Regions from separate parts of the Streptomyces sp. NPDC007896 genome, predicted to be linked through region 3. Evidence: riboswitches for the same ligand, from Rfam matches in the RefSeq annotation. Region 3 holds a riboswitch; each other region holds the start of a gene.
The links. Region 3 has a riboswitch for S-adenosylmethionine ahead of ACFZDJ_RS24410 (putative leader peptide). Riboswitches for the same ligand answer to the same signal wherever they lie in the genome.

Region 1: linked by a shared signal. The riboswitch ahead of ACFZDJ_RS02265 (aminotransferase class V-fold PLP-dependent enzyme) and the one ahead of ACFZDJ_RS24410 (putative leader peptide) in region 3 are both predicted to bind S-adenosylmethionine.
Region 2: linked by a shared signal. The riboswitch ahead of thrC (threonine synthase) and the one ahead of ACFZDJ_RS24410 (putative leader peptide) in region 3 are both predicted to bind S-adenosylmethionine.

Annotation. Positions count from the first base shown of each region.
Region 1 is NZ_JBIBKX010000001.1:493,470-503,275, reverse strand. Features, by position in the region: gene ACFZDJ_RS02285 (c-type cytochrome) at 1-360, shown strand, start outside; gene ACFZDJ_RS02280 (ubiquinol-cytochrome c reductase iron-sulfur subunit) at 357-1,421, shown strand; gene ACFZDJ_RS02275 (cytochrome b N-terminal domain-containing protein) at 1,418-3,058, shown strand; gene trpD (anthranilate phosphoribosyltransferase) at 3,214-4,278, shown strand; SAM riboswitch class IV at 4,604-4,720, shown strand; gene ACFZDJ_RS02265 (aminotransferase class V-fold PLP-dependent enzyme) at 4,914-6,275, shown strand; gene ACFZDJ_RS02260 (Lrp/AsnC family transcriptional regulator) at 6,337-6,618, opposite strand; gene ACFZDJ_RS02255 (rhomboid family intramembrane serine protease) at 6,615-7,346, opposite strand; gene ACFZDJ_RS02250 (hypothetical protein) at 7,499-7,738, shown strand; gene ACFZDJ_RS02245 (NYN domain-containing protein) at 7,773-9,122, shown strand; gene ACFZDJ_RS02240 (NlpC/P60 family protein) at 9,508-9,806, shown strand, end outside.
Region 2 is NZ_JBIBKX010000013.1:191,548-201,353, reverse strand. Features, by position in the region: gene ACFZDJ_RS35815 (extracellular solute-binding protein) at 1-219, shown strand, start outside; gene ACFZDJ_RS35810 (DUF3263 domain-containing protein) at 254-481, shown strand; gene otsB (trehalose-phosphatase) at 576-1,451, shown strand; gene ACFZDJ_RS35800 (trehalose-6-phosphate synthase) at 1,561-2,958, opposite strand; gene ACFZDJ_RS35795 (glucosyl-3-phosphoglycerate synthase) at 3,072-4,016, opposite strand; SAM riboswitch class I at 4,196-4,343, shown strand; gene thrC (threonine synthase) at 4,361-5,689, shown strand; gene ACFZDJ_RS35785 (MoaD/ThiS family protein) at 5,792-6,067, shown strand; gene ACFZDJ_RS35780 (cold-shock protein) at 6,528-6,734, shown strand; gene groL (chaperonin GroEL) at 7,141-8,763, shown strand; gene ACFZDJ_RS35770 (NADH:flavin oxidoreductase) at 8,954-9,806, shown strand, end outside.
Region 3 is NZ_JBIBKX010000007.1:356,598-366,403, reverse strand. Features, by position in the region: gene ACFZDJ_RS24430 (GNAT family N-acetyltransferase) at 1-108, opposite strand, end outside; gene ACFZDJ_RS24425 (transporter substrate-binding domain-containing protein) at 135-1,160, opposite strand; gene ACFZDJ_RS24420 (ATP-binding cassette domain-containing protein) at 1,314-2,138, opposite strand; gene ACFZDJ_RS24415 (amino acid ABC transporter permease) at 2,135-3,100, opposite strand; SAM riboswitch class IV at 3,566-3,712, shown strand; gene ACFZDJ_RS24410 (putative leader peptide) at 3,743-3,823, shown strand; gene ACFZDJ_RS24405 (glutathione S-transferase C-terminal domain-containing protein) at 4,031-4,720, shown strand; gene ACFZDJ_RS24400 (YceI family protein) at 4,786-5,301, opposite strand; gene ACFZDJ_RS24395 (MarR family transcriptional regulator) at 5,459-6,004, shown strand; gene ACFZDJ_RS24390 (maleylpyruvate isomerase family mycothiol-dependent enzyme) at 6,115-6,909, opposite strand; gene ACFZDJ_RS24385 (dioxygenase) at 6,965-7,849, opposite strand; gene ACFZDJ_RS24380 (hypothetical protein) at 8,155-8,628, shown strand; gene ACFZDJ_RS24375 (MerR family transcriptional regulator) at 8,778-9,404, opposite strand; gene ACFZDJ_RS24370 (DUF3291 domain-containing protein) at 9,527-9,806, shown strand, end outside.

The DNA.
Region 1 (9,806 bases), on a different contig from region 3:
TTCCGTACGAACTGCGCGCAGTGCCACAACTTCACCGGCAAGGGCGGCGCGCTGACGCACGGCAAGTACGCGCCCAGCCTTGAGGGTGTCGACCCCAAGCACATCTACGAGGCCATGCAGACGGGCCCGCAGAACATGCCGTCCTTCCCCGACACCACGCTGTCGGAGAAGAACAAGAAGGACATCATCGCGTACCTCAACGCGGTCAACGGTGACGACACCGAGAGCCCCGGCGGTCTGGAGCTGGGCGGCCTCGGGCCGGTCAGTGAAGGCCTCTTCGGCTGGATCTTCGGTCTTGGCGCCCTGGTCGCCGTCGCCGTCTGGGTCGCCGCTCGGACCGCAAAGGCCAAGAAGTCATGAGTAGCCAAGACATTCCAGAAGAGAACCTGCCCGCTGAGCAGGTCGACGAGCACGGTCACGGCGCCGTAGCCCTCGCGGACGAGACCAACCCGTTCGCGGACCCGGGCCTGCCGCCCCACGAGCCCCGCATCCAGGACATCGACGAGCGGGCCGCCAAGCGGTCCGAGCGCGTCGTCGCCATGCTGTTCACGTTGTCGATGCTGGCCACCGTCGGCTTCATCGCCTCGTACGTGGCGATCCCGAGGGACAAGTCGATCTTCGTCTTCCCGCTCGGGCACATCAGCGCGCTGAACTTCGCGCTGGGGATGACCCTCGGTGTGGCGCTGTTCGCGATCGGCGCGGGCGCGGTCCACTGGGCCCGCACCCTGATGTCCGACGTGGAGATCGCCGACCAGCGTCACCCGATCGAGGCGGAGCCCGAGGTCAAGGCCAAGGTCCTGGCCGACTTCAAGCAGGGCGCCAAGGAGTCCGCGCTCGGCCGCCGCAAGCTGATCCGCAACACGATGTTCGGCGCGCTGGCCCTGTTCCCGCTCTCCGGCGTCATGCTGCTGCGCGACCTGGGCCCGCTGCCCGGCACCAAGCTGCGCCACACGCTCTGGTCCAAGGGCAAGCTGCTCGTCAACATGAACACGAACGAGCCGCTGCGCGCCTCCGACGTCGCCGTCGGCTCGCTCACCTTCGCCAAGCCCGAGGGCCTGGAGGAGCACGACGAGGACTTCCAGCTCCAGATCGCCAAGGCGGCCCTGATGATCGTCCGGCTCCAGCCGGAGAACATCAAGGACAAGCGTGAGCTCGCCTGGTCACACGAGGGCATCGTGGCGTACTCGAAGATCTGCACCCACGTCGGTTGCCCGATCTCCCTGTACGAGCAGCAGACGCACCACGTGCTCTGCCCCTGCCACCAGTCCACCTTCGACCTCTCCGACGGTGCCCGAGTGATCTTCGGCCCGGCCGGTCACGCCCTGCCGCAGCTGCGCATCGGCGTGAACGAACAGGGCTACCTCGAAGCGCTCGGCGACTTCGAAGAGCCCGTCGGTCCTGCCTTCTGGGAGCGCGGATGAGCACTACCACCACTTCCGACTCGCGCCCCTCGCGCGAGAAGGCCCCGGCCGGCGAGAAAGTCGCCGACTGGGCCGACGGACGGCTCGGGATCTACTCCCTGGCCAAGTCCAACATGCGCAAGATCTTCCCCGACCACTGGTCGTTCATGCTGGGTGAGATCTGCCTCTACAGCTTCATCATCATCATCCTCACGGGTGTGTACCTGACGCTGTTCTTCCACCCGTCGATGAACGAGGTCACGTACCACGGCAGCTACGTCCCCCTGCAGGGACAGCTGATGTCCGAGGCGTTCAACTCGACCATGCACATCTCCTTCGAGGTGCGCGGTGGTCTGCTGGTCCGGCAGATCCACCACTGGGCGGCGCTGATCTTCCTCGCCGGCATGTTCGTGCACATGATGCGCGTGTTCTTCACGGGTGCGTTCCGCAAGCCGCGTGAGGTCAACTGGCTGTTCGGCTTCCTGCTGTTCGTCCTGGGCATGTTCACCGGCTTCACCGGTTACTCGCTCCCGGACGACCTGCTCTCCGGCACCGGTGTCCGCTTCATGGAGGGCGCGGTCCTGTCCGTGCCGGTCGTCGGCACGTACCTGGCGTTCTTCCTCTTCGGCGGCCAGTTCCCGGGCGGCGACTTCGTCGCGCGGTTCTACTCGGTCCACATCCTGCTGCTGCCGGGCATCATGCTCGGCCTGGTGGTCGGCCACCTGATCCTGGTCTTCTACCACAAGCACACGCAGTTCGCGGGCCCCGGAAAGACGAACAACAACGTCGTCGGCATGCCGCTGCTGCCGGTCTACATGGCCAAGGCCGGAGGCTTCTTCTTCCTGGTCTTCGGTGTCATCGCGGCCATCGCGGCGATCGCCTCGATCAACCCGATCTGGTCCATGGGCCCCTACCGTCCGGACATGGTGTCCACGGGCGCCCAGCCCGACTGGTACATGGGCTTCTCCGAGGGTCTGATCCGAGTCATGCCGGGCTGGGAGATCAACGTCTGGGGTCACACGCTCGTCCTTGGTGTGTTCATCCCGCTGGTGATCTTCCCGCTGGTCCTGGTCGCGATCGCGGTCTACCCGTTCATCGAGTCCTGGGTCACCGGCGACAAGCGTGAGCACCACATCCTGGACCGCCCGCGCAACGTCCCGACCCGGACCGCGTTCGGCGCCGCCTGGATCAGCTGGTACTTCGTCCTGCTCGTCGGTGGTGGCAACGACATCTGGGCCACGCACTTCCACCTGTCGATCAACTCGATCACCTGGTTCGTGCGCATCGGCTTCTTCGTCGTGCCGGTCATCGTGTTCGTCATCACCAAGCGTGTCTGCCTCGGCCTCCAGCGCCGCGACAAGGACAAGGTGCTGCACGGCCGCGAGTCGGGCATCATCAAGCGCCTGCCGCACGGTGAGTTCATCGAGGTGCACGAGCCGCTCAGCCAGGACGCCCTGCACACGCTCACCGCGCACGAGCAGTACCAGCCCGCCGAGATCGGCCCGATGGTCGACGAGAACGGTGTCGAGCGCAAGGTGAAGGGCTCGGAGCGGCTGCGCTCCAAGCTCAGCGAGGGCTTCTACGGGGAGGACAGCCAGATCCCCAAGCCCACGGTCGAGGAGTACAAGGAGATCACGAGCGGCCACGGCCACCACTGATCCTCCGACCGGTTGACCGGTCTTCACTGATCGCCACGGCGAGAGCCTCCGTCCATTGCCTGGACGGGGGCTCTTTGCCGTCTCCGGGCCTGGATAGGGTGTTCCCATCTACACAAGGCGTCCCTTTGCGGGGACGACGGACCCAGGAGCGGCTTATGAGCGCTGTGAACCCCGCTGGAGGCAACACCGCGGCGGGCCGTTCCTGGCCCGACGTACTGAGTGCACTGCTCGGCGGCCAAAACCTGAGCGCCGCTGATACGGCGTGGGCGATGGACCGCATCATGAGCGGTGAGGCCGCGGACGCCCAGATCGCGGGCTTCCTGGTGGCGCTGCGGGCCAAGGGAGAGACGGTCGAGGAGATCACCGGTCTCGTGGAGGCGATGTACGCGCACGCGCAGCCGCTGCACATCCCGGGGCCGGCCGTCGACATCGTCGGTACGGGGGGCGACCGGGCCAAGACGGTCAATATCTCGACGATGTCCGCCATCGTGATCGCGGGGACCGGGGCGAAGGTCGTCAAGCACGGCAACCGGGCGTCGTCCTCGGCGAGCGGGTCGTCCGATGTGCTCGAGAAGCTCGGCATCAACCTGGACCTGCCGCCCGAGCGGGTGGCGCGGGTGGTGGAGGAGGCCGGGATCACCTTCTGCTTCGCGGCCAAGTTCCATCCCTCGATGCGGTTCGTCGGCGCGGTCCGCCGGGACCTTGGGATTCCGACCTCGTTCAACCTCCTCGGCCCGCTGACCAACCCCGCCCGGGTCACCGCCTCCGCGGTTGGCTGCTTCGACACCCGGATGGCGGGGCTCATCGCCGGTGTACTGGCTGAGCGCGGCTCGTCCGCGCTGGTGTTCCGTGGCGACGACGGCCTCGACGAGCTGACGACCACGGCCACCTCCCGGGTGTGGATCGTCCGCGACGGCAAGGTCACCGAGGAGGCGTTCGACCCGCGGGACGTCGGCCTCGAGCTGGTGCCGGTGGAGGCGCTGCGGGGTGCCGACCCCTCGTACAACGCGGACGTCGCCCGTCACCTGCTGAACGGCGAGACGGGGCCGGTACGGGACGCCGTGCTCCTGAACTCCGCGGCGGCCCTCGTCGCCCTGTCCCCGACCGACGCGCCACTCGCGGACCAGCTCCGCGCCGCGATGGCGAAGGCGGCGGAGGCGATCGACTCGGGGGCGGCGAAGCGAACGCTGGAACGCTGGGTGGCGGCGAGCCAGTCGTAGTCCACTTCTCCCCCCGCGGGCGCGTGGGGGTTGCTCGCGCAGTTCCCCGCGCCCCTGGGGCGGGGCTGCGCCCCGATTCCCCGCCCGCCCCGGTTTTGTTCGTCCGCGCAGTTCCCCGCGCCCCTTTTTTAGGGGCGCGGGGAACTGCTTTTAGGGGCGCGGGGAACTGCGCGGGCTTTTGGGGGTCTGGGGGCGGAGCCCCCAGGTGGGGATGGGACGGGTAGGGGCGGCGGGGGCGAGGAACGTGGGGCCGCCCCCCACTCGGCGTCCCGGTATACGGACGCCGGGTTGCGGGCGGAAGATCTTGTGGCAGGATGCCGTATCAGGTCATGAGTGACAGCCATCAGGCCCCGGCCGGCTGTCCGGCAACCCTCCGTCCGTGGCGGGGTGCCCCGGGTGAAGACCAGGTCGTAGGCAGCGAGGTCTACGGCAAGCGCGGACCCCTCGAGAATCCCAGGGGTCCTGGTCGTTCGAGGGAGCCTTCTGTGAGCAAGCGAATGCGATAGGGCGTAGAGCCCCGCCTCCGCACACCCCTTTCGCCTTTCCTCCCTGCGCCGAGCCGTGCAGCCGCACACCCGTACCCCCGTGCACCCGGCCCGCGCAGCGATTCCGCCTGCCTCTCACAGGAGCTCGCCATGTCTGTCTCCACCGCTGCCGCCGACCAGACCGTTTGTGCCCCCCTGCCCGTTCTGGGCCGAGACGTCACCGTCCCGCTCGTGACCGGCGGCGAGGTCACCTACGCCGCGCTCGACTACGCCGCCAGCGCCCCCGCCCTCCAGCGGGTGTGGGACGACGTCGCCGCGTACGCCCCGTACTACGGCAGCGTGCACCGAGGCGCCGGGTACCTCTCCCAGCTGTCCACCGACCTCTTCGAGAACGCCCGCAGGACCGTCGCGGAGTTCCTCGACTGCCGGGGCGACGACCAGGTCGTCTTCACCCGCTCCACCACCGACTCCCTGAACCTGCTCGCCGCCACCCTGCCGGCCGACTGCCAGGTGTTCGTCTTCGAGACGGAACACCACGCCTCGCTGCTGCCGTGGAAGGACGCCCAGGTCACCTACCTCAACGCGCCCCGCACCCCGCAGGAGGCCGTCACGGCCCTGGAGCGGGCCCTCGCCGCCCGTGACCCCCACGGCCCGGCCCTCGTCTGCGTCACCGGCGCCTCGAACGTCACCGGCGAGCTGTGGCCGGTGCGCGAGCTGGCCGCCGCCGCGCACGCGCACGGTGCCCGGATCGTCCTGGACGCCGCCCAGCTCGCCCCGCACCACCCGGTGTCGGTGCGGGACCTCGACGTCGACTGGGTCGCCTTCTCCGGGCACAAGCTGTACGCGCCGTTCGGCTCGGGCGTGCTCGCCGGCCGCGCCGACTGGCTGCGCGAGGCCGAGCCGTACCTCGCGGGCGGCGGCGCCAGCCGCAAGGTCACGCGACGGGTGGACGGCGGCGTGGACGTGGAGTGGCACGAGAGCGCGGCCCGGCACGAGGCCGGTTCCCCGAACGTGATCGGCGCCTACTCCATCGCCGCCGCCTGCAAGGCGCTGACCGAGGCCGGTTTCGACACGCTCGTCGCCCGCGAGGAGCAGCTGATCGGGACCGTCCGGGCCGGTCTGGCCGAGGTGCCCGAGGTCCGCGTCCTGTCGCTCTTCGGCGACGACGCCCCGCGCGTCGGCGTCATCTCGTTCGTCGTCGAGGGCTGGAACAGCTCGCACTTCGCGGCCGCGCTGTCCGCCGAGTACGGGATCGGGGTGCGGGACGGTCTCTTCTGCGCCCACCCGCTGGTGCGCACGCTGCTCGGCAGCGATCCGCAGACGCAGGGGGAGTGCGGGGCGCCCGAGGCGGCGCCCGGGGAGAAGTCCCTCAACGCGATCCGTGTCAGCTTCGGGGCCGGTACGCCCGACGAGCATGTGGAGCGCTTCGTGCGTGCGGTGAAGGAACTGGTGCGGGACGGTGCCAAGTGGAACTACCGCACGGAGGACGGCCGCTGCGTCCCGGCGGTCTGAGGCCGTCGGCGGTAGGTGGGGGCTCCGCCCCCACACCCCCGAAGAGATTGCGCGGCTGTGCCTAGCTGTCCAGACCGATGGCGAACGCCGCCTCCAGGTCGTGCTGGGAGTACGTGCGGAACGCGACGTGGGTGTCCGTCGCCTCGACGCCGGGGATCTTGCTGATCTTGCCGGGGATGACGTCCGCCAGGTCGTCGTGGGCCTTCACCCGGACCATGGCGATCAGGTCGTACGTACCGGTGACGGAGAAGACCTCGCTGACACTGTCCAGCGCGGCGATCGACTCGGCGATCTCGGGGATCCGGTCCACGCTGGTCTTGATGAGCACGATCGCGGTGATCACGGCTGGTTTTCTCCCTCGGGGGCTGCTGCTGGGGATTTCACTCTAGTCGGCCGCCCGAACCGCACCCACGCGTAGACGAACCCCAGCGAGAAGCCCACCAGGTGGGCCAGATAAGCGACCCCGGGGCCCGAGGGGCTGCGGCCCGCCGCCAGCCATTGCAGGGTCACCCAGAAGGGCAGCACGACCCAGGCGGGGAAGCGCAGCGGCAGGAAGAAAAGGAACGGGAAGAGACTGGTCACCCGGGCCTTGGGGAACAGGTACAGGAACGCTCCCAGGACCGCGGAGATCGCCCCCGAGGCGCCGACCAAGGTCTGCTCGGAGCCGGAGTTGGCGATCGCGTAACCCAGTAGAGCGAGGTAGCCGCAGACCACGTAGAAGACGGCGAACTGGACGTGGCCCATGCGTTCCTCGGTCATCGCTCCGAAGACGTAGAAGAAGAGCATGTTGCCCAGGAGATGGAGCCAGCTGCCGTGGATGAACAGGGCCGTGGCCGGGGTGAGCCAGGCGCCCGGGATCCCGTGGAAGAGCTCGGCGGGGATCACACCCCAGCGCCGGAAGTAGGCCCGCTGGGCGACCACGAGCGCATCTCCGGTGCCGAACGACGGATTGAGTCCCGAGGCGGGACCGATCAGGAAGATCAGGCAGCACAGGAAGATCAGTCCGTACGTCACCGGCGCGGACTGACCGCGCATCGTCCTGCCGACCGCCGTGCCCCAGGTGCTGATCATGGGACAGAGCATGACGTAACCGGACCGACGTATGCAGAGTGCCTCGCCGCCGTGGACGGCCGAGCGTCGAGTACCCGCCAGGCCGTAGGGTAACGAGCCACACGCGCCGGAGACCGGCGCTGGACGGACACTAGAAGGAAAGCGACTGCCACATGACGGTTCCCCTCCCGACCGCCGAGACTCGCTGGCGCTGCACGCTCTGCGGCAACCTCACGCGATTCGACGTGACCCGCTCGTCCAAGGTCGTCGAGTATGTGCACCTCGACCTGGCCGGTGAGCCGAACGTCGAGGAGCGCAAGGTGGTCAGTGAGACCATCGAGTCGGTGCGCTGCCGGTGGTGCAATGCGGTGGACCAGGTGGAACTGGTGGACAGGCCGGGCGCCGGCTCCTGAGGGAGCGGGCCCCGCACAGACATTGGGGTGACGGATGGTGGAGACCACAGGCGGGGAGCCGGACGACGGCGCCGCTGAGGTGCTCGACCGTCCGCTGCCCGACGGTGTGCGCCGACGGGTCGTACAGATCGTGTCGGACGGGTTCGGCGGGTTGACTGTCACCGAATTGCCCGCCCAATTGCGGCAGTATGCGCGGTTCGCCCCCAATAGGCGGGCGAAGTTCGCCGGCAACGCCATGGCCGCCGCGCTGGAGACCGATCCGCTGTTCCGGCAGCGTATCGCCGAGAAGCTCAGAGAGGCGCAGCCGGAGCTCGCCGGTGCCCTCGACTCCGGCGCGCCGCCACCGGCCGCGGATCCGCTGGACGTGGCGGCCGCGGCCTATGTGCTGCGCCCCACGGGCTGGGTGAAACTGGTGACCGCCGCGGGCGAGGAGGCCCTGCGGGCGGACGCCGAGCGCGCGGACGAGGAGAGCCGGGCGGAGCTGGAGCGGCTGCGCGAGGAGCTTGCGCAGGCGCGTGGTCAGACCAAGGCCGAAACCGAGCGGTTGCGCATGGAGTTGGAGTCCGCGAAGAGGGAAGCCGAATCGCTTCACCGTAAGTTGCGCGGCGCCCTCAGCGACGTCAAGCGGGGCGAGGCCGCGCTGCGCAAGCTGCAGGGCGAGATGGACACCGCGAGGGCGGACGGGCAGGCCCAGGTGTCCGCCGCCGAGAGCGAGACCCGGCGGCTCAAGGCGCGGCTCTCGGAGGCCGAGGCGGCCCTGGAGGCCACCCGCAAGGCGGCACGCGAGGGTCGCAGCGTCGAGGACATGCGCGTACGGCTGTTGCTCGACACCGTGCTGGAGGCGGCGCAGGGGCTGCGCCGGGAGCTCGCGCTGCCGCCGGTGTCCGTACGGCCGGCGGAGACCGTGGACGCGGTCGAACCGGGGCGCATGACGCCCAAGGACATCGCGGCCCGCGCCCTGTCCGAAAATGATCCCGCGATCGTCGACCAGCTCCTCGCGCTGCCGCAGGCGCATCTGGTCGTCGACGGCTACAACGTCACCAAGACCGGCTATCCGCAGATGCCGCTGGAGAAGCAGCGGCTCAGGCTGCTGGGGCAGCTCTCGCAGCTCGCCGCGCAGACCGGGGCAGAGGTGACGTGTGTCTTCGACGGGGCCGAGCTGGCGGCGCCCGTGCTGCTCGCGCCGCCGCGCGGGGTGCGGGTGCTGTTCTCCAAAGCGGGTGTCACGGCGGACGAGTTGATCCGCCAGCTGGTGCGCGCCGAGCCGCCCGGGCGGCCCGTCATCGTCGTCTCCACCGACCGTGAGGTGGCCGACGGGATCGCCAAGGCGGGCGCCCGCCCGGTGGCCTCCGCGGTGCTTCTCAAGCGCTTTTCGCGCGGCTGAAAAGCGGCTGAAACAGCGACTGAAGAGCGGCTGAAACAGCGACTGATCCAGCGGTCGGAACGGCGACTGAACAGCGATCTGTGATCTGTGCTGTTCGCCCCAAAGGGCCCGTAAGTCCCATCCGTAACATCCACGCGTTGTGCCCGAATTGGCGAAACCTTCACGCAACGTAGCGTCAGGCTGGCATCACTGCATGTGAGTTGAGTGCAAAGAATGCGCTGGGTGACTAAGAATTTTCAGGTTTGGATTTGAACTGATCACAGGAAGGTCACTAGGGTCTGGGCTCGAACCTCCGCTCGGGTGATCGCTCATTGGGAGCGACGGCGGAGGGACACCGCCCGTCGGCGTCTCGGCAGGCGGCTGGAGGAAGAAGGAGCTCGCCTTCGTGGCGTCCCACCGTCGACCCAAGCAGCCGAGCCGCACCCGTGTGACCGTGCTCACCACCGCCGCCGCTGCAGCCGTGGCCCTCAGCGCCAACGCCGCCAACGCCGCGCCCAGCGAGAAGCCGAGCAAGGACGAGGTCAAGAGCAAGGTCGACCAGCTCTACCAGGAGACCGAGCAGGCCACCGAGAAGCTCGACGGGGCCAAGGAGAAGCAGGACAAGCTGGAGAAGGAAATCAGCACCCTGCAGGACAACGTGGCCCGCGGCCAGGACGAGCTCAACGCCCTGCGTGACGGGCTCGG
Region 2 (9,806 bases), on a different contig from region 3:
TCCGAGGCGATGGCGGCGGACAGCGACGACGCGGACCTCACCCCGTTCCTGAACGAGCTCCCCTCCTCCCAGCTCTATCCGGTCGGCAAGACGTCCTGGGCCGCCGTCAGCGCCGACATCAAGCAGCAGATCGGCAAGGCGGTCTCCCCGGACGGCAGCCCGGCCGGGACCCTCGCCTCGCTCCAGCAGAGGGCGACCACGAGGGACTCCGCGGGGTAGCCCCGCTGTCGGTGGCGGGCGCTACGGTGCGGTCATGGACGAACTGAGCGGGAGGGAGCGGGGGATCCTCGCCATGGAGCGCCGTTCCTTCGCGGGACCCGGCGCGAAGGAACGAGCGATACGCGAGCAACTCGGCCTCGCCCCCGTCCGCTACTACCAACTCCTCAACGCCCTCCTCGACGACCCCCGCGCCCTCGCCCACGACCCGATCACGGTGAACCGCCTCCGCCGCATCCGGGACAGCCGCCGCGCGGACCGCTGACAGCGGCACCGGCCGGGGGTGGCCGTCCGGCGTTCGAGGACTGTGACTCGGTGAGCCGTGGGTGCGCCCGGGGGTGCGCGGATAGGGTCGGAGCATGGGCAGCCACTCGGAAATCCCGGAATCCCCGGACGTCACGGAACCCTTGCCGACCCCCGTGACCCCCGCCGGACGCGACGGCCTCGACGCCATCCTCACCCGGCCCGACCGGGCCGTCATCGCGCTCGACTTCGACGGAACACTCGCCCCCATCGTCGCCGACCCGGAGCAGGCCCGCGCTCACCCCGACGCGGTCCCCGCCCTCGCGGCCCTCGCCCCGAAGGTCGCCTCCGTGGCCGTGGTCACCGGCCGCCCGGCCGGCGTAGCGGTCCGCCACGGCGGCTTCGCGGGCGTCCCGGGCCTCGACCACCTCGTCGTCCTCGGCCACTACGGCGCCGAACGCTGGGACGCCCGCACCGGAACCGTCAACGCCCCCGCCCCGCACCCCGGCGTCGCCGCCGTCCGTGCCGAGCTGCCCGGGGTCCTCGACAGGATCGGCGCCTGGCACGGCACCTGGATCGAGGAGAAGGGCCGCGCGGTCGCCGTCCACACCCGCCGCGCCGAGGACCCCCAGGCCGCGTTCGAGGCACTGCGCGAACCCCTCACCGACCTCGCCACCCGCCACGGCCTGATCGTCGAACCCGGTCGGATGGTCCTCGAACTCCGTCCCCCGGGCATGGACAAGGGCGTCGCCCTCCTGGAGTACGTCCGCGAGGTCCGCGCCGAAGCCGTCATGTACGCCGGCGACGACCTGGGCGACCTCCCCGCCTTCGCCGCCGTCGACAAACTCCGCTCGGACGGTGTCCCGGGCCTGCTGGTGTGCAGCGGCAGCGCGGAAGTCACCGAACTGGCCGAACGGGCGGATCTTGTGGTCGACGGCCCGGCGGGAGTCGTAGGCCTGCTCAAGGCATTGGCGACTCGCCTGGAGCGTTGATCCCCGGCCGACTACAGCGCCCCGTCAGGGGCGCGAGGCTGTGACATACGCGGCTCCGCCGCGTGGGTGCGACCAGCCACAACGCACCCGCAGCCGACAGACTCCCGACTCAGCCCTCCAACTCCCGCAACTGCTCGAGAAACCACTGCGCCGGGGGCAACGCCGTCCCGGCGGCAGCCAACCGCTTCGTACGTTCCGCCCGTTCCCCCACCGGCATGGTCAGCGCCGCGTCCAGCGCCCGCGCGGTGCCGACCACGTCGTACGGGTTCACCACCACCGCGTCCTCGCCCAGCTCCTCGTACGCCCCCGCCTCCCGTGAGAGCACCAGCACGCATCCCTCGTCGGAGACGACCGGTACCTCCTTGGCGACGAGGTTCATGCCGTCGCGGATGGGGTTGACGAGGGCGACGTCGGCGAGCCGGTACGCGGCCAGGGAGCGGGCGAAGTCGTCCTTGACGTGGAGGACGACCGGGGTCCATCCCGGTGTGCCGTAGCGGGCGTTGATCTCGGTCGCCACGCGCTGCACCTCGGCCGTGTAGTCGCGGTAGACGGCCAGGTCCTGGCGGGAGGGGTAGGCGAAGGCCACGTGGACGACGCGCTCGCGCCACTCCGGGTGGTCCTCCAACAGCTGCCGGTACGCCAGCAGGCCCCGCACGATGTTCTTCGACAGCTCGGTCCGGTCGACCCGCACGATCGTCCTGCGGCCCTCGCCGATCTGCTCGCGCAGCGCGGCCATGCGGTCCGCGACGTCCGCCTCGTGCGAGCGCCTGCGCAGGAAGTCCGCGTCCGCGCCGAGCCCGTGCACACCGATCCGGGTGTCGCCGAGCCCGCCGACGAGCGCGTCGCAGCAGGCGGTGAACGCGTCCGCCCAGCGCTGGGTGAGGAAGCCGAGCCGGTCCGCGCCGAGCATGCCGCGCAGCACCTGTTCGGCGATGTCGTCCGGCAGCATCCGGAAGTAGTCGACCGGCGCCCAGGGGGTGTGCGAGAAGTGGCCGATCCGCAGGTCGGGGCGGAGCTCGCGCAGCATCCCGGGGACGAGGGCCAGGTGGTAGTCCTGGACGATCACCACCGCACCCTGCGCCGCCTCCGCGGCCAGAGCTTCGGCGAACGCGCGGTTGTACGCCTCGTACGACGCCCACTGGCGCCGGAACTCCGCGTCGAAGACCGGCTCCAGCGGGGTCTGGTACAGCATGTGGTGGACGAACCACAGCACGGAGTTCGCGATGCCGTTGTACGCGTCCGCGTGCACGTCGGCGGCGATGTCCAGCATCCGTACGCCGTCCTCGGCGACCCCGCGCCGGACCGCCTCGCGGTCGCCGTCGCCGAGCGCCGAACACACCCACAGGGCCCCCGCGTCCGGCCCGATCGCGGAGAGGCCCGAGACCAGCCCGCCGCCACCGCGCCTGGCGCGCAGCGAGCCGTCCTCCCGGACCTCGTAGGTGACCGGGCCGCGGTTGGATGCGACGAGGATGTTGTGGGCGCCTTGCGTTGAAGCGGGGGAAGCCATGCATCGAAACCTAGCCCGGCGTCGAAACGCTCAAACGTTCCCTTCAGCCGTATGCCGTCCGCGGGCCGGTGGGGGCTCGTCGCGCAGTTCCCCGTGCCCCTGACGAGGCGCTGCTACGCCGCCCTTCGTTTCTGGTATTCGGAGATTTCGACCATCGGCGGACGTTCCTCCGTGTCCACCGAGTACGTCCGCGGCTCGAAACCGTCCCTGCTCCGTTCGAACTGGGTGAGGGCCGGGCGGATCAGGTGGCCGCGGGCCAGCCGGAGCTGGGCCGTGCGGTAGATCGCGGCGGACATCCGCCCCAGCGCCTGCCCGTCCTGGTGGCGGTGCTTGCGCACGCCCACGTCGACCTGGGCCAGCGCGTCCAGGCCCACCAGATGCAGGGCGTCGACCAGCATGCCCAGCTCGATCCCGTACCCGACGGGGAAGGGGAGCTGTTCGAGCAGCGAGCGGCGGGCCGCGTACTCCCCGCCGAGCGGCTGCACGAAGCCGGCCAGCTGCGGCCAGTGCATGTTGAGGAGGGGGCGGGCCATGAGTTCAGTGACCCGGCCGCCCTGCCCCGCCGCACCGCCGAGCGGACGGTCGTACATCGCCTTGACGAGGTCCACACCGGGCTCGGTGAGCAGCGGCCCCACGATCCCGGAGACGAAGTCCGAGGAGAACTCCTTCAGATCCGCGTCGATGAAACAGATGATGTCCCCGCTCGTCACGAGGAGGGAACGCCACAGCACCTCGCCCTTGCCGGGCACGGTCGGGATGCGCGGCAGGATCTCGTCCCGGTGCACCACGCGCGCGCCCGCCGCGGCGGCCACCTCCGAGGTGCGGTCGGTCGAGCCCGAGTCGATGACGACGATCTCGTCGACGAGGGGCACCTGCTGCATCAGGTCGTGGCGGATGATGGCGACGATCTCGCCGACCGTCTCCTCCTCGTTCAGCGCCGGCAGGACGACGCTCACCGAGGAGCCCGTGGCCCGTTTGGCGGACATGAGTCTGTGGAGCGGGCGATCGGTCACGGACCAGGAGCGATTGCTCAGCCAGCGCTCAGTTTCCTTCAGCACAGTCTGCGGCTCCTCACTGTCTGATCACCCGGTGTCTCACGGTGTGATCCATCTCGCGGTTCGGACGACTATCTCAACTGTCCTGGCCTTCGGTTACAGTCTTGAACAACGCGGATGACCATCGCATGTCGTAGATCATTTGCGGACCACCGCACCACCCGCACGACACAACCGAATACCGCTCATCCAGAGGGGCAGAGGGATACGGCCCGATGAAGCCCCGGCAACCCTCCAGCTGGTTCCTGTCACATTGATGTGGCGAGGCTCCCGGCTAGGGAAGGTGCCAAATCCGTCTCACGGCGAAGTGCGTCGTGAGGAAGATGAGGAGAAAGGGCCTCGCCTCCATGGCTGCGCAGACTGTTGCACGTTCGACTGTTGCAAGCACCACGAACCCTGTCGCGGGCGACACCACCACCGTAGTCGGTGTGGATCTCGGACCCGCCGCCGCGCTTTCCTGCCGCGAGTGCGGGCACCGCGTGCCGCTCGGCCCGGTCTTCGCCTGCGAGGAGTGTTTCGGCCCGCTGGAGATCGCGTACGACTTCTCGGCCTACGAAACCGAAGAGCTCCGGGCGCGCATCGAAGCGGGCCCCGCGAACATCTGGCGCTACGCGCCGCTGCTGCCCGTCCCGGCCGACGTCGCCGACAAGCCGAACATCAACCCCGGCTGGACCAAGCTCGTCAAGGCCGACAACCTCGCCCGCGAGCTGGGTGTCGAGGCCGGCAAGCTCTTCGTCAAGGACGACTCCGGCAACCCGACGCACTCCTTCAAGGACCGCGTCGTGGCGCAGGCCATCGAGGCCGCCCGCGCGTTCGGCTTCACCACCCTCTCCTGCTCCTCCACCGGCAACCTCGCCGGCGCCGTGGGTGCCGCCGCCGCCCGCGCCGGCTTCCGCTCCTGCGTGTTCATCCCGCACGACCTGGAGCAGGGCAAGGTCGTCATGGCCGCGATCTACGGCGGCGAGCTCGTCGGCATCGAGGGCAACTACGACGACGTGAACCGCTTCTGCTCCGAGCTGATCGGCGACCCGGCCGGCGAGGGCTGGGGCTTCGTCAACGTCAACCTGCGGCCGTACTACGCGGAGGGCTCCAAGACCCTGGCGTACGAGATCTGCGAGCAGCTGGGGTGGAAGCTCCCCGACCAGCTCGTGGTGCCCATCGCCTCGGGCTCCCAGCTCACGAAGATCGACAAGGGTCTTCAGGAGCTGATCAAGCTCGGACTGGTCGAGGACAAGCCGTACAAGATCTTCGGCGCCCAGGCCGAGGGCTGCTCGCCGGTGTCCGTCGCCTACAAGGCCGGCCACGACGTCGTACGGCCCCAGAAGCCGAACACCATCGCCAAGTCGCTGGCGATCGGCAACCCGGCGGACGGGCCGTACGTGCTGGACATCGCGCGGCGCACGGGTGGGGCCGTGGAGGACGTGAACGACGAGCAGATCGTGGACGCGATCAAGCTGCTCGCGCGCACGGAGGGCATCTTCGCGGAGACCGCCGGTGGTGTGACGGTGGGCGTGACGAAGAAGCTGATCGAGAACGGGCTGCTGGACCCGACGCTGACCACCGTCGTTCTGAACACCGGTGATGGTCTGAAGACGCTGGATGCGGTGGCCGGTACGGGGCTGACGGCGACCATTCGTCCCAACCTGGACTCTTTCCGAGAGGCCGGGCTCGCTTAGGGCTTGGCTCGCAGGGTTGTTTGTTCGCTGCGGGCCGGTGGGGGCCGGTCGCGCAGTTCCCCGCGCCCCTTTGGGGCGCTACCTGACCGGAGGTCACAAGGAATGAGCGTCAACGTCCGCATCCCCACCATCCTGCGCACCTACACCGGTGGTCAGGCCGAGGTGACGGCCGAGGGCGGGACCCTCGGCGAGGTCATCGCCGATCTGGAGAAGAACCACGCCGGTATCTCCGCCCGCGTTCTCGACGACCAGGGCAAGCTGCGCCGGTTCGTCAACGTCTACGTGAACGACGACGACGTCCGCTTCGAGCAGGGCCTGGAGACGGCGACGCCGGACGGCGCGGGCGTCTCGATCATTCCCGCCGTCGCCGGCGGCTGACCACCTCGTGGGCCGTTACTCAGGGTGAGATTGTTACCCTTGGTAATGCCAATTACCGAGAGTTCATCGAATTGCCCCCTCCGCGAGAGAAGCGGAGGGGGCAATTCTGCATGGTTGAGCGCGGTACAGTTGGGGAAGCCGCTCCACTTTGCATGCCGGGCGCATATGAGTTCGCGCCCGAAGTCCGGCAAGAAGTAGCCAAAGTGTCCCGCACTTTTGAGCCTTATATGGCATTTATGGGGCCCGACTTGCCCTGAATCTTCGCAAATTCTCCGTATATTCCCGATCGGTCATGCCCGGAATTCTCGTCCGATTGACCTGTTGCAGACGGCAGTTGGACAGATACATTCAGCCGCGGTCGACGCGTTCCGGCGCACACCCCCAACCGTTGGGGGGTGAGGTCTGACCCGGGTCCGCGAAGTGCGGTCCTGTGCAAGGGCCAGTAATAGGGGAGTTAGGCATGGCTCAGGGCACCGTCAAGTGGTTCAACGCGGAGAAGGGGTACGGCTTCATCGCGGTCGACGGTGGTGCGGATGTATTCGTCCACTACAGCGCGATTCAGATGGACGGCTACCGCACCCTGGAAGAGGGTCAGCGGGTCGATTTCGAGATCTCGCAGGGCCAGAAAGGGCCGCAGGCGGACATGGTCCGGCTCGCGACCAGCTGAAGCACGCGCCGACTGACTGTTCGACGTGACGAAGGGCTCGTATCCCATGGGGTGCGAGCCCTTCGGTCTGTCTGTCCGCAGATGTGGCTGTCTGTCCATCGGGGTGGCCGTCTGCACCGTCGGGGTGGCTGTCTGCTCCGTCGGTGCGGGCCCGCTCGCGCACCGGCGCGACGCGCGGGTTGCGCGCCCCTTCTCACCTGCGGATCAAGGGGAGGAGCTTGCACTCGGCAGGGGCGAGTGCTAATCATTGGCGTTAGCACTCTGAAGGTGAGAGTGATAACGAAGGACCGGGTCGGCGAGGCCCGCAGGCCAGGTGGTGCAAGGAACCACGGGGCAGGCAGGCCGTCCGTCGCGGGCGCCAGCGCGGTCCGGAGCAATCCACCCCAGTCCGGGAGGACCACTTCACATGGCCAAGATCATCGCGTTCGACGAGGAGGCACGGCGCGGTCTCGAGCGCGGGATGAACCAGCTCGCCGACGCCGTCAAGGTCACCCTTGGCCCCAAGGGCCGCAACGTCGTCCTCGAGAAGAAGTGGGGCGCCCCCACGATCACCAACGATGGTGTTTCCATCGCCAAGGAGATCGAGCTCGAGGACCCGTACGAGAAGATCGGCGCCGAGCTGGTCAAGGAAGTCGCCAAGAAGACGGACGACGTCGCCGGTGACGGTACGACCACCGCGACCGTTCTCGCCCAGGCGCTCGTCCGCGAGGGCCTGCGCAACGTGGCGGCCGGCGCCAACCCGATGGCTCTCAAGCGCGGTATCGAGAAGGCCGTCGAGGCCGTCTCCGGTGCCCTCCTTGAGCAGGCCAAGGATGTCGAGACCAAGGAGCAGATCGCTTCCACGGCCTCCATCTCCGCCGCCGACACCCAGATCGGCGAGCTCATCGCCGAGGCGATGGACAAGGTCGGCAAGGAAGGCGTCATCACCGTCGAGGAGTCCCAGACCTTCGGTCTGGAGCTTGAGCTCACCGAGGGTATGCGCTTCGACAAGGGCTACATCTCGGCGTACTTCGCCACCGACATGGAGCGTATGGAGGCCGTCCTCGACGACCCGTACATCCTGATCGCCAACTCGAAGATCAGCAACGTCAAGGACCTGCTGCCGCTCCTCGAGAAGGTCATGCAGTCCGGCAAGCCGCTGCTGATCATCGCCGAGGACGTCGAGGGCGAGGCCCTGTCGACCCTGGTCGTCAACAAGATCCGTGGCACCTTCAAGTCCGTCGCCGTCAAGGCTCCGGGCTTCGGTGACCGCCGCAAGGCCATGCTCGGCGACATCGCCATCCTCACGGGCGGCGAGGTCATCTCCGAGGAGGTCGGCCTCAAGCTGGAGAACGCGGGTCTGGACCTGCTGGGCCGTGCCCGCAAGGTCGTCATCACCAAGGACGAGACCACGATCGTGGACGGCTCCGGCTCCGCCGACCAGGTCCAGGGACGGGTCAACCAGATCCGTGCCGAGATCGAGAACTCCGACTCGGACTACGACCGCGAGAAGCTCCAGGAGCGCCTGGCGAAGCTGGCCGGCGGCGTGGCCGTCATCAAGGCCGGTGCCGCCACCGAGGTCGAGCTCAAGGAGCGCAAGCACCGCATCGAGGACGCCGTTCGCAACGCGAAGGCGGCCGTCGAGGAGGGCATCGTCGCCGGTGGTGGCGTGGCCCTCATCCAGGCCTCCTCGGTCTTCGAGAAGCTTGAGCTCTCGGGTGACGAGGCGACCGGCGCCAACGCCGTGCGACTCGCCCTGGAGGCCCCGCTCAAGCAGATCGCCGTCAACGGTGGTCTCGAGGGTGGCGTCATCGTCGAGAAGGTGCGCAACCTGCCCGTCGGCCACGGCCTGAACGCCGCGACCGGTGAGTACGTCGACATGATCGCCGAGGGCATCATCGACCCGGCGAAGGTGACCCGCTCTGCTCTGCAGAACGCCGCCTCCATCGCCGCGCTGTTCCTGACCACCGAGGCCGTCATCGCCGACAAGCCGGAGAAGGCCTCCGCGCCGGCCGGCGGCGGCATGCCGGGCGGTGACATGGACTTCTGATCCCTGCGAGGATCGGTTTTCCTGCCGAGGGCGGTACTCCCTGGAAACAGGGGGTGCCGCCCTCGGGCGTGTCCGGGGTCACAGGGCGAGGTGCCGGGCGGCCGGAATGACACGACCGGCCGGGGAGTTGTGGTTGACGCACCATCGATGCATGCGCACATACCATCCGGTACCCGAGGAGTCCCCACACGTGTCTACGACTGCCCCCGCCTCCCGCGCGGCCGAGATCCTGTCCCGCCCCGTCTCGCTGAACGGCCTGACCGTCCCGAACCGGATCGCGATGGCACCGATGACCCGGCAGTTCTCCCCGGGCGGCGTCCCCGGTGAGGACGTGGCGGAGTACTACGCCCGCCGCGCCGCCGCGGGCGTGGGCCTCATCGTCACCGAGGGCACGTACGTCGGCCACGACTCGGCAGGCGAGAGCGACCGCGTCCCGCGCTTCCACGGCACGGAGCAGCTCGCGGGCTGGACGAAGGTCGCCGACGCGGTGCACGCGGCGGGCGGCACGATCGTTCCGCAGCTGTGGCACATCGGCATGGTGCGCAAGGCGGGACGGCCGCCGTACGCCGACGCCCCCGCGGTCGGCCCCTCCGGCATCCGTCTCGACGGCACCGAGGGCACCGGCAAGGCCATGACCCAGGCCGACCTGGACGAGGTCATCGCCGCGTTCGCCGAGGCCGCCGCCGCCGCCGAACGCATCGGCTTCGACGGCGTCGAACTGCACGGCGCGCACGGCTATCTGCTCGACCAGTTCCTGTGGGCGGGCACCAACCGGCGTACGGACGCGTACGGCGGTGACCCCGTCGCCCGTACGAAGTTCGCGGCGGAGATCGTCGCCGCGGTCCGTGACTCGGTCTCGGCCGACTTCCCCGTCCTCTTCCGCTACTCGCAGTGGAAGTCGGACAACTACGACGCCCGGCTCGCCGAGACCCCGGAGGAGCTGGAGGCCATCCTGACCCCGCTCGCCGCCGCCGGCGTCGACGCCTTCCACGCCTCCACCCGCCGCTACTGGCTCCCCGAGTTCGACGGTTCCGACCTGAACC
Region 3 (9,806 bases):
CTCGGCAAGGTGGGCGTGCGGGCCGGTCAGCGCGGCCCAGGCGGCGTTGTCCAGGATGTGGGGTGCCGCCGGGATCTGCGACGGGGTAGGTCGGGCAACGGTGGACATGGTGGTGTCGGACCTCCGGGAGGCGATCAGGAGTTGTCGAGCGGCAGGCCGGGCGGGTTGATCCGCGAGGTGCTGACGGCCTCGTTGGAGAGGTTCCAGGCGGCGAGCCACTTGGCGTACTGCCCGTCCTTGATCAGGTGGTTGATCGCGTCGGCGACCGGCTTGGCCAGCCCGCTGTCCTTCTTCGCGGTGGCCGCGATCAGCCCCTGGAGGGTCGCGCCCGCGCCGGAGAACTTGCCCGCGTTGCGGGTCGCGTTGGGCGTCTTCGCCGTCTGGGTGATGTGGTACGAGATACCGGGGTTGGGCCCGAAGGAGGCGTCGATCTTCCCGCTGGACAGTGCCAGATAGGTGCTGTTGCTGTCCTGGAAGTACTTGACGTTGAGCTTCTTGCCCTCCTTCGCCAGCTTTGCCTTCCACTCGAGCAGGATCTTCTCCTGGTTGGTTCCCGCGCTCACGGAGACGGTCTTGCCGGCCAGGTTCTCGTAGTCGCCGGCGAAGTTCCAGGTGCTCTTCTTCAGCACCTCGAAGGCGAGGTTGTCCTGCCGGTAGGAGGCGAACTCGTACTTCTTCTTGCGTTCCTCGGTGTCCGTGACGTTGGAGAAGGCGACGTCGACCTTGCCGCTGTCGATGCCGACGAACAGGTTCTCCCAGGTCGAGTTCTTCACCTCCGCCTTCAGTCCGAGGACCGCGGCGACCAGTCGGCCGAGGTCGGGTTCGGCACCGGTGAGGGTCTTCTGGTCCTGGCCGACGTACGCCAGCGGCGGGAACCCGGCGGGCAGCGCGCCGACGCCGACGACCAGCTTGCCGCTCTTGGCGACCGACTTGGGCAGCTCGGCGCTGATGGACTTGACCTCGGACACCTTGAGGTCGGTCTGCCGCGCGGCGCCGTTGGAAAGCGCGCCCACGGTGACGGTGCCGGACGCGGCGTTGTCGGAGGTGGTGGCCGCGTCGCTCTCGCCCCCGCACGCGGCCAGCCCGGCGGCGAGGGCGGCGACGGCGGTGGAGGCGGTGAGGCCACGGAGGAGTCTGCTGCGGAGGGTGAGGGTGCGCATGGCTGTCCTTGTCCGATGTTCGTGAGGGACGTGTGGTGAGGGAAGGCGTGGTGGATGAAGGTGAGGTGGGTGCAGAGGCGGGGGTGCAGAGGCGGTGGGTGCAGAGGCGGTGGGTGCAGAGGCGGTGAGGGAGGGGCGGTGAGGGAGGGAAGTTCAGAGGACCTTGCTCAGGAAGTCCCTGGTCCGCTCGTGTGCCGGGTGGTCCAACACCTCGGTGGGCGAGCCCTGTTCGACGACGCGGCCCTCGTCGAGGAAGACGATCCGGTCGGCCACCTCGCGGGCGAAGCCGATCTCGTGGGTCACGATGACGAGCGTGGTGCCGCTGGTGGCCAGGTCCTTGATGACGGCGAGCACCTCACCGACCAGCTCGGGGTCGAGGGCGGAGGTGGGTTCGTCGAAGAGGATGACTCCGGGCCGCAGCGCGAGGGCGCGGGCGATGGCGACTCGCTGCTGCTGGCCGCCCGACAACTGCCGTGGATAGGCGTCGGCCTTGTCGGCAAGACCCACGCGGTCGAGGAGGGTGCGCGCGAGTTCCCGGGCCTCGGGCCGCTTCAGCCGTCGGGTCGCCACCGGCGCGGCCGCCACGTTGTCCAGCACCGTCAGATGCGGGAACAGGTTGAAGTTCTGGAAGACGAACCCGATCCGGCCACGCTGGGCCAGGATCGCCCGCTCGGTCAGCTCCTTGAGCCTCCCCCAGCCTTCGGCCGGGGGGACCCCCATCTCGCTGCGCTTGCCGTGCCGCCGTACGCCGATCAGCTCGCCGTTCAGGCTGACATGGCCGATCTCGGGCTTCTCCAAGTGGTTGATCACCCTGAGGAGGGTGGACTTGCCGGAGCCGGACGGACCGAGGATCACGGTGACCTCTCCGGGGCGTACCGTCAGCTCCACTCCGTTCAGCACGCGCTGGGCGCCGTACCACTTGTGCACATCGCGCACCTCGACGGCGGCCGGTCGGATCGCGAGCGTCTCGCCGGTCATATCGCCGCCTCCTTGCGGACCCGGGCCCGCAGGTCACGCAGACCGGTGCGGACCTTCTGCAACGGGGTCGGCGGGAGGGAGCGCAGCGCGCCCCGCGAGTAGTACCGCTCGACGTAGAACTGGACGACGGACACGACGCTCGTGAGGATCAGGTACCAGGCGGTGGCGACCAGCAGCAGCGGCACGATGTCGCCGGGGTAGGTGGAGCCCATGCTCTGTACCGAGCCGAAGAGGTCGAGCAGCGAGACGTAGAAGACCAGCGAGGTGCCCTTGATCAGGCCGATCAGTTGGTTGACGTAGTTCGGGGTGATGGAGCGCAGCGCCTGCGGGAACACGATCTTCCTGAACTGGTAGCCCTTGGGCAGACCGAGTGCGGAGGCCGCCTCGTGCTGGCCCTGGTCGACGGAGAGGATGCCGCCGCGGACCACTTCCGCCGCGTACGCCGCCTCGTTGAGGCTCAGTCCGACGACCGCGACGACCATGTCGGTGGCGAGCCGGGACTCGTCGAAGGTGAGGAAGGCGGGGCCGAAGGGGACACCGAGGCTCAGCGTCTTGTAGAGCGCGCTGAAGTTGTAGAGGAAGAGCAGGACGACGATGAGCGGCACCGAGCGGAACAGCCAGATGTAGACCCAGCTCACCGCGCGCAGCACGGGGCTCCTGGAGAGCCGGGCCAGGGCGAGCAGGATGCCGCCGAGCAGGCCCAACACAGCGCTGTAGAGGGTCACTTCGAGGGTGATGAGCAGACCGTCGAGGATCGTGGGACGCAGGAACCAGTACTGGAACCTGTCCCACTGGAAGAAGGGGTTGGTCGCCAGCCCGTGGACGATCTGGGCGACCACGACGAGCACGATCGCCGAGGCGATCCAGCGGCCGGGGTGGCGCAGGGGCAGCACGCGCTGTGCCGCGGCCGGGCGGGGCTCCGTCGTGCTCAACGGCACGGCGGAGCCCAGGGATTCACTCATGGAGGGCTCCAACGAATGCGGACACACCGCCGCGGCCCGTACGACGGCGGTGCGCGCGGGGACAGACGGATGTCAGGGGGTACGGAGAGGAAGGCTCACCGGCAGCGCACCAACAGGGTGGCGGGCGAGGGATGTTGAGCCGTGCGGACGTTCAACGCCGCGGAAGGCGGAAGCGGTCAGCCCTGACAGAGACAGCGGGCGCCGCGGGACGTACAACACAGTGCGGTGGCGAGGCAGCCGTGGCGCCGCGAAGCGGTCGTCCCGTCAGCTGCGTACATCGCGTTCACCGTCACCATTCCGCCCCGCTGGGCCTCGAACGCACCGGAATCGATCCGGTCCGATGCGGCGTAAGTTAGGCATGGCCCCAAACGAATGTCAACGCGCACCGGCCAGAATGACCACGTGGTGAGACCGCGCATATGCCTCCTTGACGGCTCCGCGGACCGGACCGAGACTGACGGGGACGGTCACGATTGTCAGCGCCCGTCGTGCGGGTTTCTCCCGTTCGACGCGGTTATCGGCCCCGGCCCGCTGACAGGCAACCCTTCCACCGCGACGGGGTGCCCCGGGTGACGACCGGGTTCCGCCGGTGCGGCGGGGCAAGCGTGGTCTCGCCTCTCGCGAGCCCCGGACACGGGAGCGATGGGAATGGCCAGGAGGAGCACGAACGGTCTGACCAGGCGCCTGCACATCGATCTGCAGCGGGTCTCCAGCGCGTACTAGTCCAGGCGGTCCGTCCAGCGCGACTGGTCCCTGCGATCCGTCCAGCGCGTACTGGTCCCTGCGATCCGTCCAGCGCGTACTGGTCCCTGCGATCCGTCCGGTCGGGCACGTCCCACGATCCGGACCGGTCCGTACGTCAGCGCAGTCACTCCGTTCCGCCACCGCCGCCCAACGGGCCGCGGGGGCTTCGACGTTCCCTGGAGAGTCATGCCCAAGACAGTCTCGCTCGCCGCGCCTCGCCCCCACCGCATCCGCAGCCGCATCGGCGTCGGCCTGGCCGGCGGTTTCTACCCGGCGCCGCACCGCTATCAGCTGTACCTCACCGAGGGCTGTCCGCGTTCGCTGCGCATCTCGGTCACCCTGGAGCTGCTCGGTCTCCACGACTCGGTCGCCACCACGCTGCTGACGCTTCCCGCCGAGACACCCGACGCTTTCGCCGCACTGCGCGGCGCGTACGAGGCCACCTGGCACCACTACGACGGTCCGCTCACCGCGCCCGCGCTGTGCGACCGTTGGAGCGGACGGATCGTGAGCAACCACACGCCCGACATCCTGCGTGACCTCGCCGGGCTGCCGGGCTGCCAGAACGACGCCCGCCTCCCCCGGCTGAACCCACCGGCCCTCACCGCGGACATCGACGCCCTGCGCGAACTCCTCGACCGGGACGTCACCCCCACCTCGCCGCCGCTCGCGCGCACGACGGCACTCCAGTCACTGGACCGGCAACTCGCCCCGCAAGCCTACGTGTTGGGCGACGAGCTGACGGCCGCGGACGTCGACCTCTGGGTGGCCCTGACCCGACTCGACCCGACGGAATCCCTCGCCCCGTACGGGCAGCTCCGTGACTACGTACGTCGGCTCGACGCCCACCCGGCCTTCCACGACAAGGTGCGCTGAGCGCGTACGCCAAGGTCGCCGGGGCCGGGAGGGCCGCAGGGCCCGGGCCCCGGCGCCGCGTCGGCTCAGGCCTTGGCGCGGGCGAAGACGAGCGTGCCGGTGACGGTCGTCAGGCCGCGGATCATGCCCATCTGGTTCCAGCCCATGTCGAACTGGTCGCGGTCCACGGTGAACTCCGCGGTGAGCGTGACGCTGTCGGCGCTCGCCCCGGTCACGCGGCCGGTGACGGGCTGCGGCCGGCTGATGCCGCGCACGGTCAGCTGCCCGTTGATCTCCACGGTGTCGTCCTGGCCGAGGACGGCGTCACGGACGGCGAAGGTGATCGTGGGGTGGCGGTCGGCGTCGAAGAGGTCGGCGGAGCGGAGGTGCTTGTCCCGCTTGGCGTTCTTCGTGTCCAGGGACGCGACGTCCAGGGTGATGGTGCCGCGGGCGGTCCCGTCGGGCTGCACCTCGCCCTCTCCGGTGACTCCGGTGAAGGTGCCCTTCACGGTGACCATGCCCCACATCGTCTTGTGCTTGATGGCGACGACGGTACGGGCGGGGTCGAGCTGCCACAGGCCGGTTTCGACAGCGACGGTCATGAGAGTTCTCCAGACGGTTACGGACGGTGCACAGCGGTGCGCGACGCACGGGGGCGCGCGGCACACGGGGACTGTGGGGACAATGCGGTCATCCAAATTTGGATGACTCCACGCTAGCCGGTTCTTCAAAATTGGACAACCGGTAGACTGGGACACTATGGCCGACCCTTCCGCCCCCGCTGACCTGCCCGAACACGAGCCGTCGGGTGACGGTGAGCTGCTGCCCGCCCCGCTGCGGGCCTGGATGCGTCTCCTGGCGGCGGCCGGGGCGATCGAGCAGCAGTTGCGCGCCCGCGTCAAGGACACCCTCGACGTCTCGCACGACGAGTTCCTGATGCTGTGCCTGCTGGCCGACCAGCCCGGGTCCAGCCTGCGGATGACCCAGATCGCGGAACTACTGGGCCGCCCCAAGACGCGGCTGACCTATCAGGTGGCGTGTCTGCAGCATGCGGGACTGATCACACGGCGGTCGGCGTGCGGCGACCGGCGCGGTATCGAGGTGGTCCTCACGGACAAGGCGCGGCGGCTGCTGCGCGAGTCCACGGGCCCGCTGGCCGACGCCGTCTCGCAGGCCATCGCGCAGACGGCCTGCGCGCAGCGGTACGAGGCACTGCACGACTTGTTGCCACCCTCGCCGCGTCCCGGTGCGGACTCCGGGCAGGTCGAGGGTGGCGATGCGGCCCCCGAGGGGCCGGGGAAGTAGCGCCTTCAGGGCCGGACAGGCCTACGGGGGCGCGCAGTCGGACGCCGGGCGGCGCGGAATGCCGGGTGCCGGGGGACGAACCGGCGGATGCCGGGGGACGAACCGGCGGATCAGAACCCGGGGAAGACGCGTCGCAGGTCGTCGAGGGTGAGGGTGTCGCCCTTGAGGGTCACCTCGGCCGGGGTGTGGTCGGCGGCATGGCGGCCGGTGACGAGCCGCAGCCACCACTCGGCCGGTGCGCTCAGGACGGCGTCGGGCTCGCCAGGCTCGTCGGTGAGCACGACCGCGTCGACCAGGTCGAGCCCGAACGCGCGCCGCGGAGCGGTGGTGTGGACCGCGAGGCGAACCCGCCGTCCACCGAGGGCCTCGACCTTGCCGAGAAAGCCTATGAGCAGTCCGGCCTGGTCGAGGAGCGGCTCGACCGCGGCAGGCGCCAGGACCGCCGTACGGTCGAAGGCCACCTCCACGTCCCAGGTGTGGTGGGTGAACTCGCCGAGCCGCAGACCCGCCACCGTCGCGACGTCCACGGGCGCGGGCAGGAAGCCGAGGTCGACCCGGAGTTCGGCACGGGCCCGCGGGTCGAGAGCCTCGTACCCACGCACCAGCGCCTCGTTGGCGGTCACAAAGCTCTCGGCGCGCTCGACCGGGGACATCGCGTCCCAGCGCGCCCACACCGACTTGTTGAAGTCACCGCCCTGGGGCCCGGTGCCGTTCAGCGCGCCCTCCAGGGAGGCCAGGCCGATCTCCGCGCCGCTGCCGAGGTGGCTGAGGACCTGGGACACGTCCCACTCAGACGCGCCGGACGGCCGGGTGAGGTCGGCGGTGGCGAGCCCGTGCACCACGGCGGTCAGGTAGTCGTGTCCGCCGCGCAGGGCGTCGATGGTCTGGTCGGCACGGTCGTTCATGTCTCAACTCCGTTGAGGTGAAGGCAGTTTGTGTCGGTGCGGAGGGTTCAGGGGTTCACCCCGCGGTCTGGAAGGACCGCTTGGAGAAGCCCATCATGAAACCATCGACGGTGGTGCGCACCGCCCGGTCGGCGCTCGGGGCGGCGCCCAGCGTGACGAACAGCGGGATGTAGTGGTCGACCGTCGGATGGGCGTACGGCATACCGGGCGCCCTGGTCCGGAAGGCCGCGAGTTCGTCGACGTCCCCGCGGGCGAGCGCGTCGGCGACCCAGGCGTCGAAGTCCGAGGACCAGCCCGGCACTTCGCCCCGTGTCAGCATCTCGCGGGTGATGAAGGGCAGTCCGTGCGTCATGAACCCCGAGCCGATCACGAGGACGCCCTCCTCCCGCAACGGGCCGAGCCGGGCGCCGAGTTCGAGGAGCCGGCCGGGGTCGTGAGTGGGCATGCTGAGCTGGAGCACCGGGATGTCACCCAAGGGGTACATGGCCATCAGCGGCACCCAGGCGCCGTGGTCGAGGCCGCGGGAGGGGTGCTGGTACAGCGACTCGCCGTCCGGCATGGTCCCGGCCACGCGGTGCGCGAGGGCGGTCGCGTCGGGAGTGTCGTACGTCATCGTGTAGTAGCGCGGGTGGAAGCCGCCGAAGTCGTAGACGAGCGGGGTGTGCGCCGCCGGGGCCGACAGACACAGCGGCGCCGCCTCCCAGTGCGCGGAGACGATCAGGACGCTCTTCGGCTTCGGCAGGGACTGGGCCCACTCGAACAGTTCCCGCAGCCACGGCCCGTCGTCGAACAGCGGGGGCGCGCCGTGGCTCAGGTACAGCGCGGGAAGGGGTCCGTCCGCGGGCGTCCACACGCGCTGGGACCGGGCTCGCGCCAGCGCGTCGACCAGGAACCGGTCGTACGCTCCGGCGGGCACCTCGGGATCGAGGAGGGAGTTCATGCCGGTCCTTACGTGGGTGAGGGTGCTCCGGCTCGCGGGCTCAGGTTTTTAAGTTGAACCTTCAAGTTTGACTGTAGGTCGTCCCACTTGAGACGTCAACCAAACGGCCGCGGGTGGTGGCGCTGGAGGCCCGAAGAAGGGCGGCGTACGCGATCGGAAGTAGTCCGATCTTCGTATGCGTGATCGGACGCTGGTTGGACGCGGTGGCCGACGGGCTTCACTAGGGTCGGCTGGAGTCCACGGTCAGGCGCAGCTCAGCGGCGGACCGTCCGGAGTTCGGGCTGCCCGCCGAAGGAGTCCACCGCGTGTCGCATCATCCCTGCGTTCCCTCACCCCACGACCGGACCACCGGCCCCCACCCCGCCCGGCACACCGCGTTGCTCCTGCTGCGCGGGTACACCGACGGCGACGCGCGGTCAGTCGCCACGGCCCTGGACACCCTGGACGAGACCGCCCTCGACGACACGTACACCTACCTCTGTGCCGTCATGGACGTCACCCTGCGCCTCACCCTGACCGCCCAGCCCGCGGCCCGCGACGTGGGCCGGGCCGCCGAGCGGGCGGCCACGGCGGCTCCCCCGCACTACGAGTTCGCCTTCGGGCAGGCGGTCCGGGCCTGGGCCGCGGGCGACACGCAGGCCCTGACCCGCGCCGCCGACGCGGACCTTCCGGGGGCCGTGCATCTACTGGCGGTGATGACCGTGGCCCTGGGCGTCTCCGTTCTCGACCACGACGGTCTGAACGCCCTGCTCAACTGCCTCCCCGAAGACCCGCGCTGATCGCGACGGCCACCTGACCGGCGCTTCCCGGTCAGCACCATCCGAACCACACCGTCCGCCCCATGGCAACCGTCCGCCCCACGGCGACCGTCGCATCAACGGCGACCGTCGCATCAATGGCGACCGTCGCATCAATGGCGACGGTCCAGTCACCGACGACCGCCCCCGTGGCGCCGCGCCGACTCGTTCTCCTGGGCCATGCGGCGCAGCGCCATCAGCGCGGGTTCGAGCAGGACCGTGAGCAGCAGCGCGCGCTCGGCCAGTTCCAGCGGGTCGTCGATTCCGTCCAGTTGGTCGAGGTCGAGCGCCGCGGTCCGTTCGGCCAGCCGGGCGTACGGCACGAGCGCGCTCCGGTCGAACGGGACACCGAGGCCGCGCAGAGAGCCCAGGGTCTCGGCCAGAGTCGCCCGCGCGGGCGCCGACTCGTGGACGTCCCAGCCCAACTCCTCCACGAGCGCGTCGACTTCGGCCCGTTCAGTGGAGTCCTGCGCAAAATCCTCGGCAGGCCCGATCGAACCGAGGGTGAGGCCGAGCAGGCGATGGGTGTCCCCGGCGTGCTCCGCCAGGGCTCCCAGGACCTCCCGGGTGGTACTGACGGACAGCCCCCGGACGCCGGTCAGCGCGCGGATCAGACGGAGCCTGCGCAGATGGCTCCCGTCGTACTCGGCCTGGGTCGCCGACAGTTGCCGGCCGGCCGGGAGCAGCCCCTCTCGGAGGTAGTACTTGATCGTCGTGACGGAGACTCCGCTGAGGCGGCTCAGCTCGGACATACGCATCGGATCGGCTCCGCTCTGGTCATTGGACACCTCTACTGTCTAACATGGATAGTGGAGGTATCCAATCAGCGCTCCCCTGGGCCTCCGTCCGTCGTCCTGCCTCCGTGGAAGAAGGCGCCACCATGCCCACGCTCCCCTGGACCACCGTCAACGTGCCCGCACCGGACTCGCGGGCGTTCGTCATGGCCTCGCGCTTCGAGGTCCGTTCCTTCCGTGACGTACCGCGTTTCTTCCTGCGGTCCCTGGCCGCGTGGAAGCAGGTGAAGAGCGCGCCCGGCGCATACGGCGCCACGCTCGTCGCCCAGCCGTTCAAGCGCACCTTCTGGACGCTGTCGGCCTGGGAGGACAAGCGGGCCCTCTACTCGTACGCGAAGACCGAACCGCACCGCTCGATCATGACCG